DNA from 2 places in the Roseibium sp. 10G30-5 genome. Region 2 is predicted to be linked to the other one. Evidence: riboswitches for the same ligand, from Rfam matches in the RefSeq annotation. Region 2 holds a riboswitch; the other holds the start of a gene.
The links. A riboswitch is a leader RNA that binds a small molecule or an ion and turns the genes downstream of it on or off. The one in region 2 is predicted to bind cobalamin.
Positions count from the first base shown of each region.

Region 1: it holds a riboswitch for cobalamin, as region 2 does, so the genes downstream of both, AC0L7U_RS09040 (HoxN/HupN/NixA family nickel/cobalt transporter) here and cobU (bifunctional adenosylcobinamide kinase/adenosylcobinamide-phosphate guanylyltransferase) in region 2, are expected to answer to the same signal.

Region 1 covers NZ_CM147918.1:1,790,466-1,794,173, reverse strand. Annotated here, with positions in the region: gene AC0L7U_RS09045 (ABC transporter substrate-binding protein) at 1-184, opposite strand, end outside; gene AC0L7U_RS09040 (HoxN/HupN/NixA family nickel/cobalt transporter) at 628-1,695, opposite strand; cobalamin riboswitch at 1,788-1,975, opposite strand; gene AC0L7U_RS09035 (hypothetical protein) at 2,137-3,006, opposite strand; gene AC0L7U_RS09030 (glycoside hydrolase family 2 protein) at 2,939-3,708, opposite strand, start outside.
Region 2 covers NZ_CM147918.1:507,289-510,996, reverse strand. Annotated here, with positions in the region: tRNA gene AC0L7U_RS02595 (tRNA-Asn) at 989-1,064, opposite strand; tRNA gene AC0L7U_RS02590 (tRNA-Asn) at 1,116-1,191, opposite strand; cobalamin riboswitch at 1,495-1,724, shown strand; gene cobU (bifunctional adenosylcobinamide kinase/adenosylcobinamide-phosphate guanylyltransferase) at 1,898-2,434, shown strand; gene cobW (cobalamin biosynthesis protein CobW) at 2,431-3,522, shown strand; gene cobN (cobaltochelatase subunit CobN) at 3,580-3,708, shown strand, end outside.

The DNA of each region.
Region 1 (3,708 bases), 1.3 Mb from region 2:
CGACATCCAGACCAGCGTTCTTGAAGTAGTCGCGTTCCAACGCGATGAAGCTGCCGGAGTGGCTTGTCAGATGAAGGGCGCCAACCACGACTTTTCTGGGCTTGGCCAGAGCCGGGGCACTCAATCCTGTGACTGCGGCAGCGCCGAGCAGACCCAGTGTCTGCCGTCTATTGATGAAAACCATGATTTCCTCCCAGTTGATCTTTTGGTCTTATTTCAACGTCGCGGTGTCATCGGCAGTCTCTGCAAGGCTCTGATGAGCGGACGTTATATTTGAGATTTTCGCATGTTCGGCGGGACCCGCTGTCAGACAGACGCGTGTCTGGAAGCCGGCGGTGGTCGCGTGGAAGACGGCTGCCGGGTTACTGCAACAAGGGAGCATATGATCACACTGTCGCCCTCCCGCGCGCCAAAGATCATCGGATGCCCAATTCCAAAAAGGTGAGATGTTGTTAGTGCCTTGGCAGGAACGGCTGTCAAGCAACAAACCCGATGCGAGTGGTCTGCATGTCGCAGGAAACAACGCATTTTCATCATGTCGTAAGGGCAGTTTCAGTCCTGCTTGTTCGCCTGCCGCTTGCCAAAGCGGACAGCTCTTCAGGGCACGGGGCGGGTCAAGACGACTGGCTATCGGTCGGCTGGTGTTGGATCCAGCGTGTCGTACCCTTTCAGGCGATAGATGAGATACGATAGTGCCCAGGCGAAAATAAAAACACCGATGATGGCGAAGCCGAGATTGTTGAAATTGTCATTCAAATCGCCGATGTCTGCCCAGATGCCACTGGACAGGTTCAGTTCCCGTGAGATCAGACCGAGGGTCTCGACCCCGCCGATGAACAGGGCGACCACCACGGCCACGAGTGTGATGCACAAATTGTAGTAGAGTTTGCGCACGGGGCGCACGAAGGCCCATTCATAAGCGCCGAGCATCAAGATGCCATCGGTCGTGTCGACCAGAGACATGCCGGCGGCAAAGAGGACGGGGAAGACCAGAATGACCCAGATTGAGAGGCCTTGTGAGACCTGACTGGCGGAGAGCCCCAGAAGGCTGATTTCGGTTGCCGTATCAAAGCCCAGACCGAACAGGAACCCCAGTGGCAACATCCACAGCGGGTTGGAGACAAGCCGGAAGAGGGGGCGAAACAATCGGGCCAGAAAGCCGCGTTTGTTCAACAGCAGATCCAGATCCTCTTCCTCATAAGGCAGACCCTTGCGTACCTTTTTGAAGGCGCTCCAGACACCCCGCAAGATGACGATGTTCATCGCCGCGATTACAAAGAGAAACAGCGCTGAAATAAGCGTGGAGACGACGCCGCCGACACTTTGCCATGCGGTGAATTCGCCTTGAAGCATCATCGCCGCAGCGGCAACTGCAGCGCAGACGATCAAGACAACGGCCGAGTGGCCGATTGCAAAGAAGAAGCCGACGGAGACCGGGCGCTTGCCGTCTTGCATCAGTTTGCGGGTAACATTGTCGATGGCCGCGATGTGGTCTGCATCGACGGCATGGCGCAGGCCGAAGCCCCAGGCCACAAGCCCGGTGCTCAACAGCAATGGTTGCGCGTCAAATGCGATGAAAGCCCAGACCCATGCGCCAATGTTGAAGAGGGCCAGAAACGCATAAATGCTGATGATGCGTAATCGTAATGTGCCTGTGCGAGGGGGAGCGGATGGCAGGCAAGATGTGTCGGTCATGAAAAACTCGAGCGTTTGGTCGTCTCCGCAACCGTGCCGGGGCGCTCGTCACCACCCACGACGCATTGAAACACCCCGCCCAATGGGGTTGCGCAGACCATTGTCGACGGCAAGGTTTCCTGGCTCGCGGATCCCTGCTGACAGCCGACCTTCCCAGTTGCCCAGTGGTCTTCTTGGTGTCAGCTCCTCGCTTACAGTTGCGGGGGCAGTTGTGGCCTTGGGGACAAATCCCGCACCACATTCCCTTTTCCATCTCCCTTGCTGCTAGCACGTTTGCGCGGCTTCAGCCATGGCCTTGGTCCCCGGGGAGGTTGATCCTGCGTCACCTACCTGTTCGTAAATTGTCTGGCGTCTTCCGGTTTGAAGATAAAAGCGGCGCAGGTGGAAGCCTGCGCCGATGGTTGATCACATGCTTGAGCCGGTTATGCCGGATGCAACTGCTCAGGCTTTGCCGAATGGATTGGCGCAGCGCAAGACCGGGGCTGTCGTCAGCTTGTCCGCGTCTTCGGATGCGATGCCGTTGACGGTAAAGGTGACCGTTTCTCCCGGCAGCAGCGTCACGAGTTGATCGTTGACGGTTGCGTCGCCAGATAGACGGTCCGGAAACAACGCCAGGTCGCGCAGCAGAGTTCTGGCGGTGATCCGCACGCTATGGCCATTGAGGCCGGAGCGCACGTCTGCATCCCACATGGGCGCGGGATAGTGCGCATCCTTGTCGCGGACGAAGAACCAGTCTGCCCGGCGCGTGCCATCGGCGGCCTCTGCCACGATCAATTCTGCCGCTGCAGCCTCTGCCGTGATGAGCGCGCGCTCCAGCCGGATGGCCTGCTTGTCACGCGCGGCAACGGAAAGCTCGCAGGTTACCTCTGCCTTGACCGACCCATCAAAGCCCAGGCGCTTGATGTTCAGCGTCGTTGTCCACTCCTCATCCGTCTCGTTGTCGGCATGCAACCACAACGGGGCGTCCGGGCGATCATTTTCCGGCTGAATGGTCAGCAAGCGGTCGGCGTAGGTGCGCTTCAACTCATACCAGAGTGGCTTGGGACGGCCATCACCGTCGACGGCTGCCCAACTTGTCACGGGCCAGCAATCGTTGATCTGCCAGACCAGTGTACCCATGCAACGCGGTTTCAGACTGCGGTGCCACTCGGCTGACAGACGAATGGCACGGGCCTGATTGAGTTGCGTGACATAAAGCCAGTCATCGAAGCTGTCGGGCAGGGGGAAATGTTCCTGTAGCCGATCATGCAGCTTCTTTTCGCCATTGTCGGCCCGGTTGTGGAAGGCGAGACCGTCGGCTCCCGGCTTCATCTGGTCGTCGGGCAGTGTTCGTTTCCATGTGGCGTAGGTTGCCGGGCCGCCGTGGCCATATTCGGCGATGAAGCGCGGCTTGTGCTTCCGCTGGTGGGTATAGTCCACCTTGTTCGGCAGTGTCCCATTCGTGGTTGCAACCGTGTCGGTCGTCATTGGCCTCCAGATCCCAACTGCCGGACCAGGGGCTGCCGGGCCAGTAGGCTCTGGATGGATCCAGCTCGGCCACGACTTTGGGCAAAAGATCGAAATAGTACTGTGGACCCCAACCCCGTTCGCCGACGATCTTTTGCCATGTATTGCCCTGGCCATCGATGTCGCGCACCAGAAACAGCCACAGATTTTCATTGTTGCCATTCCACAAGACAAGGCTTGGGTGTCGGCTGAGACGCGTAACGTTGGCGCGGGCTTCTGCTTCGACCCGAGCCGGGAATGGATCTTCTTCCGGGTAGCAGCCACAGGCAAAGGCAAAGTCCTGCCAGACAAGAATACCCATCTCGTCGCAAAGGTCGTAGAAGGTGTCTGTCTCATAGAGGCCACCGCCCCAGACGCGCAGCATGTTCATGCCGACATCGACGGATTGCTGCAATCGCGTGAGGTAGCGCTCATGTGTGACGCGGTTGGGAAAGCAATCGTCAGGAATCCAATTGGCACCGCGAATAAAAATCGCCTTGCCATTCACGCGGATGGTGAAGGGCGTGC
Region 2 (3,708 bases):
CAACCCTGTTTTATAACGGACATATCGATCTGGCTCCCGCCATGGAGCGGGAACAGGGCCGAGGAGCACCGTATTTTCCTGAAACGATGGCGGTTACATCCTTGGCTATAAAACATGAGTATTGTAGTCAAGTAATTAATGTACAGTCATGAGGAGGCGGTCCACCGCAGGCGATGTGCTGGACATGGCAGAAGGCAGGTGCGGATGGACCGTCGCCAACCATGAGGTGAGAGCCGGGCAAACAAAAACCGCTCCACAAGGGAGCGGTCAAATGCAGGCTGATGTTTCTGCCTTTAGAGCCCCTGTCTCGTGGATGGGGCCATGCTTCGGGCTCTTTACTTCGTGTCTGCTGCCGACTTTTTATTGCCGGTGTCGGTCAGGCAACACGTAGTGTAAGAAGACGAAAACGCCGATCATTGTTTTCCAGCATGCAGACGACTTCGCTCGCATGTCCGGTTTGATTCTGACGCCTGTCTTTCTTGATCAGGCAGAGACCTGTACTGCCGCAGTCTAGCTAGGTAAGTGCATAAGAAGGTCTTAAGTTCAGCGACCTTTTTCTCTATTTTTGTGCCGTTTGCGAAGATTGCGACAGATTTGATTTACGCCATCGCTCTTGATTCTGCAACAATGCGTAAATTTGACAATTGATAAGCGGGTGACCGATCTAAAATGGCGCATTATTGGAAATAAGCTTTTGTTTCTTCGGTTTATTTCCGGATATTTCAGAGGGTCTCTCAGGGAATAGCTCTGTAAAATGACGGCTTGTCGCAAGTACGATCCTGTTAATTACTATCGATGAAATGCGAGAAATCGTCAAAAATATCAATATCGTGCACGGCCTGCCTCATGCCACTTCGCGCGGGATTTGCACGCAAAATGCCTCAGAGAGCCGTGTGAACGCGGGTTTTGATACTGTAAAACCGCATGGACGGTGGGCCAAGCGGGTCGTGGTGATCTATCAGAAAAGAAGAGCAGACCTTAAGAAAGGTGGCTCCCCGAGCAGGGCTCGAACCTGCGACAATTCGATTAACAGTCGAATGCTCTACCAACTGAGCTATCGGGGAATACCTGTATCTGATGACGAAGCCATTTTTCTCATTCAGATGAGAAAAGAGTGGCTCCCCGAGCAGGGCTCGAACCTGCGACAATTCGATTAACAGTCGAATGCTCTACCAACTGAGCTATCGGGGATCACCAGTCCAAGGCAGCATCTGTGCCGCCCCGGCGATTGGCAAGCGTATATCAAAGGCTTGATCCGTTTGCCAAGTCCCTCGGGCGTTATTTTCTGGAAAATTGTGAACTTCTCCTGTGAAAACATTATTTTCGTAGGAAAATCAGTTGCTTGATATATTTCACATGGGTGCATTTGCTTGCTGCCCTAAGGGCGACGATGTCAGGAGAGTGTGCAAGGTTACGCGAAACCGGTCGGTGAACCCGTGATTACGAGATCCTTTGGCGCAAGGCGTCATGCTTGTGTCAGCCTCTGGCAATGGTTACAAGAAGCGGGCCAACGGTGTTTCGTCTGCCTGCAAGCGGGCGAAGCTGAAACGGGAATGTAGTGCGCTGGTCTTTGAGGCTGGCAAGGCTGTAGCTGCCCCCGCAACTGTAAGCGGCAAGGAGACCTGCAAAACGTCACTGGATCGACACTTGGTCTGATCCGGGAAGGCGCGGGGCCTCTGTTCGAGCCGTAAGCTAGGGAGACCGGCCGTGGCCCTGCGTGTCATGTCGACCGTATGGATCAGAAGACGCTGTCGGGTGGACGGTGAGGAGATGAAAGTATGATCGGAGACGATCAACAGGCTTGTCCTGCGCCTGAGTGCAGGATGATGTGCCGTGCCCTGTCCGCTGCCGGTGAACAATGCTGTTCTGTGTCGGTGCCCTCGTGCGGGAGGATGCCATGACCCATGCTCACCTGGTTCTAGGCGGTGCGCGCTCCGGCAAAAGTCGCTTTGCAGAAGATCTGGCGACGCGCAGCGGCCTTCGGCGCCTCTATGTCGCAACCTCGCCGGTCATTGATGCGGAGATGGACGACCGTATTGCCCAGCACAAGGCCCAACGTGGTGCGGGCTGGCTCACTATTGAAGAAGAGTTGGATCTATGCGGCGTGCTGCATCGGTGTGGCGATCCTTCACAGGTGATCCTCATCGACTGTCTGACCCTTTGGCTCAACAATCTCATCTACCATCAGCACGACGTTGAAGCCGCCGTTGATGTGCTTTGTGCCTGTCTGGAAAATCCCGCAGGACCCGTGGTGCTCGTGTCGAATGAAGTGGGCATGGGGCTTGTGCCGGAAAGCGTGCTGTCGCGCCGATTTCGCGATGCGCAAGGCCGTCTTAATCAGCAGTTGGCCGCGGTTTGCACGCGCGTTACTTTTGTTGCGGCAGGCCTGCCGCTCATCTTGAAATCATCTGAGAAAATGGACCCAAGTCTATGAAACCAGGACAGAAAATTCCCGCGACCATTGTCACCGGCTTTCTTGGCGCAGGCAAGACCACGCTGATCAGGAACCTGTTGCGGAATGCCAATGGCAAGAAGATTGCCCTGATCGTCAATGAGTTCGGCGACATGGGTTTTGACGGCTCTCTGATGAACGGATGTGTTGATCCGAGTTGTTCTGCCGATGAGGTTGTGGAACTGACGAATGGCTGCATCTGTTGCACGGTGGCGGAAGAGTTTCTGCCGACCATGGAAATGCTGCTGTCACGCGAGGAGGTGCCCGAGCACATCGTTATCGAGACCTCAGGGTTGGCCCTGCCACAGCCGCTGGTGCGGGCGTTTTCATGGCCAAGTGTCAAGACCAGAGTGACTGTTGATGGCGTCGTGACGGTGCTGGATGCCGCCGCATTGGCGGAGGGGCGGATTGCCGCTGATCTTGCAGCCCTTGAAGACCAGCGCAAGCAGGATGAGGCGCTGGACCATGAAAGCCCGGTCGATGAGCTGTTTCATGATCAGTTGTCCTGTGCCGATCTTGTGGTGCTGAACAAGGCTGATCTTGTCGCAGACGACAAGCTGGCCGAGGTTGAAGCCCGCATTGCTGCGGGTATTCGTCCCAATGTCGAGATCATTGCCGCCAGCAAGGGCGTGTTGCCCATTGAGGTGCTTTTGGGGCGCGACAGCGCGGCAGAAGATGACATGGCAGATCGCCATGAGCATCATCACCATCACCACGATGATGATCACGAGCATGATGAAGACCATGATCACGAGGATCATCATCACGATCATCACCATCATGATGATTTTGAGAGTTATGTGGTTCCAGTGGCTGCCTTTACCTCCATGCAGGAGGCTTCCGACAAAGTTGCGCGGGCGATGGCATTGAAAGGCATCTTGCGTATCAAGGGTGCTGTGGCCATCGAGGGAAAGGCATCACCCGCCATGGTGCAGGCCGTTGGGCCACGGGTCGAGACATGGTTTTCTGCAGCCGCTGAAAAATCCGGCCAGCTTGTGGTCATCGGTCTCAAGGGCTTGGATCTCGATGCCGCACGGGCCGAATTGGGTGGCGTGGTGCACTCTGCCTGATGCAGGGCGGAGTGTTGACCTCTCCCCTTGTCATGCAGGGTTTCTGGAAGGGATTTCATGCATATTCTGGCAAGCCAGACCCGGCGGATTGATGACGGCGGTGACGCGGTAGATCTTGCGCAGGATCCCGCCGACATTCTTCTGCTGTCGTTTGCCGACACGGAGCTAGGGGCCTTTGCGCAGGCT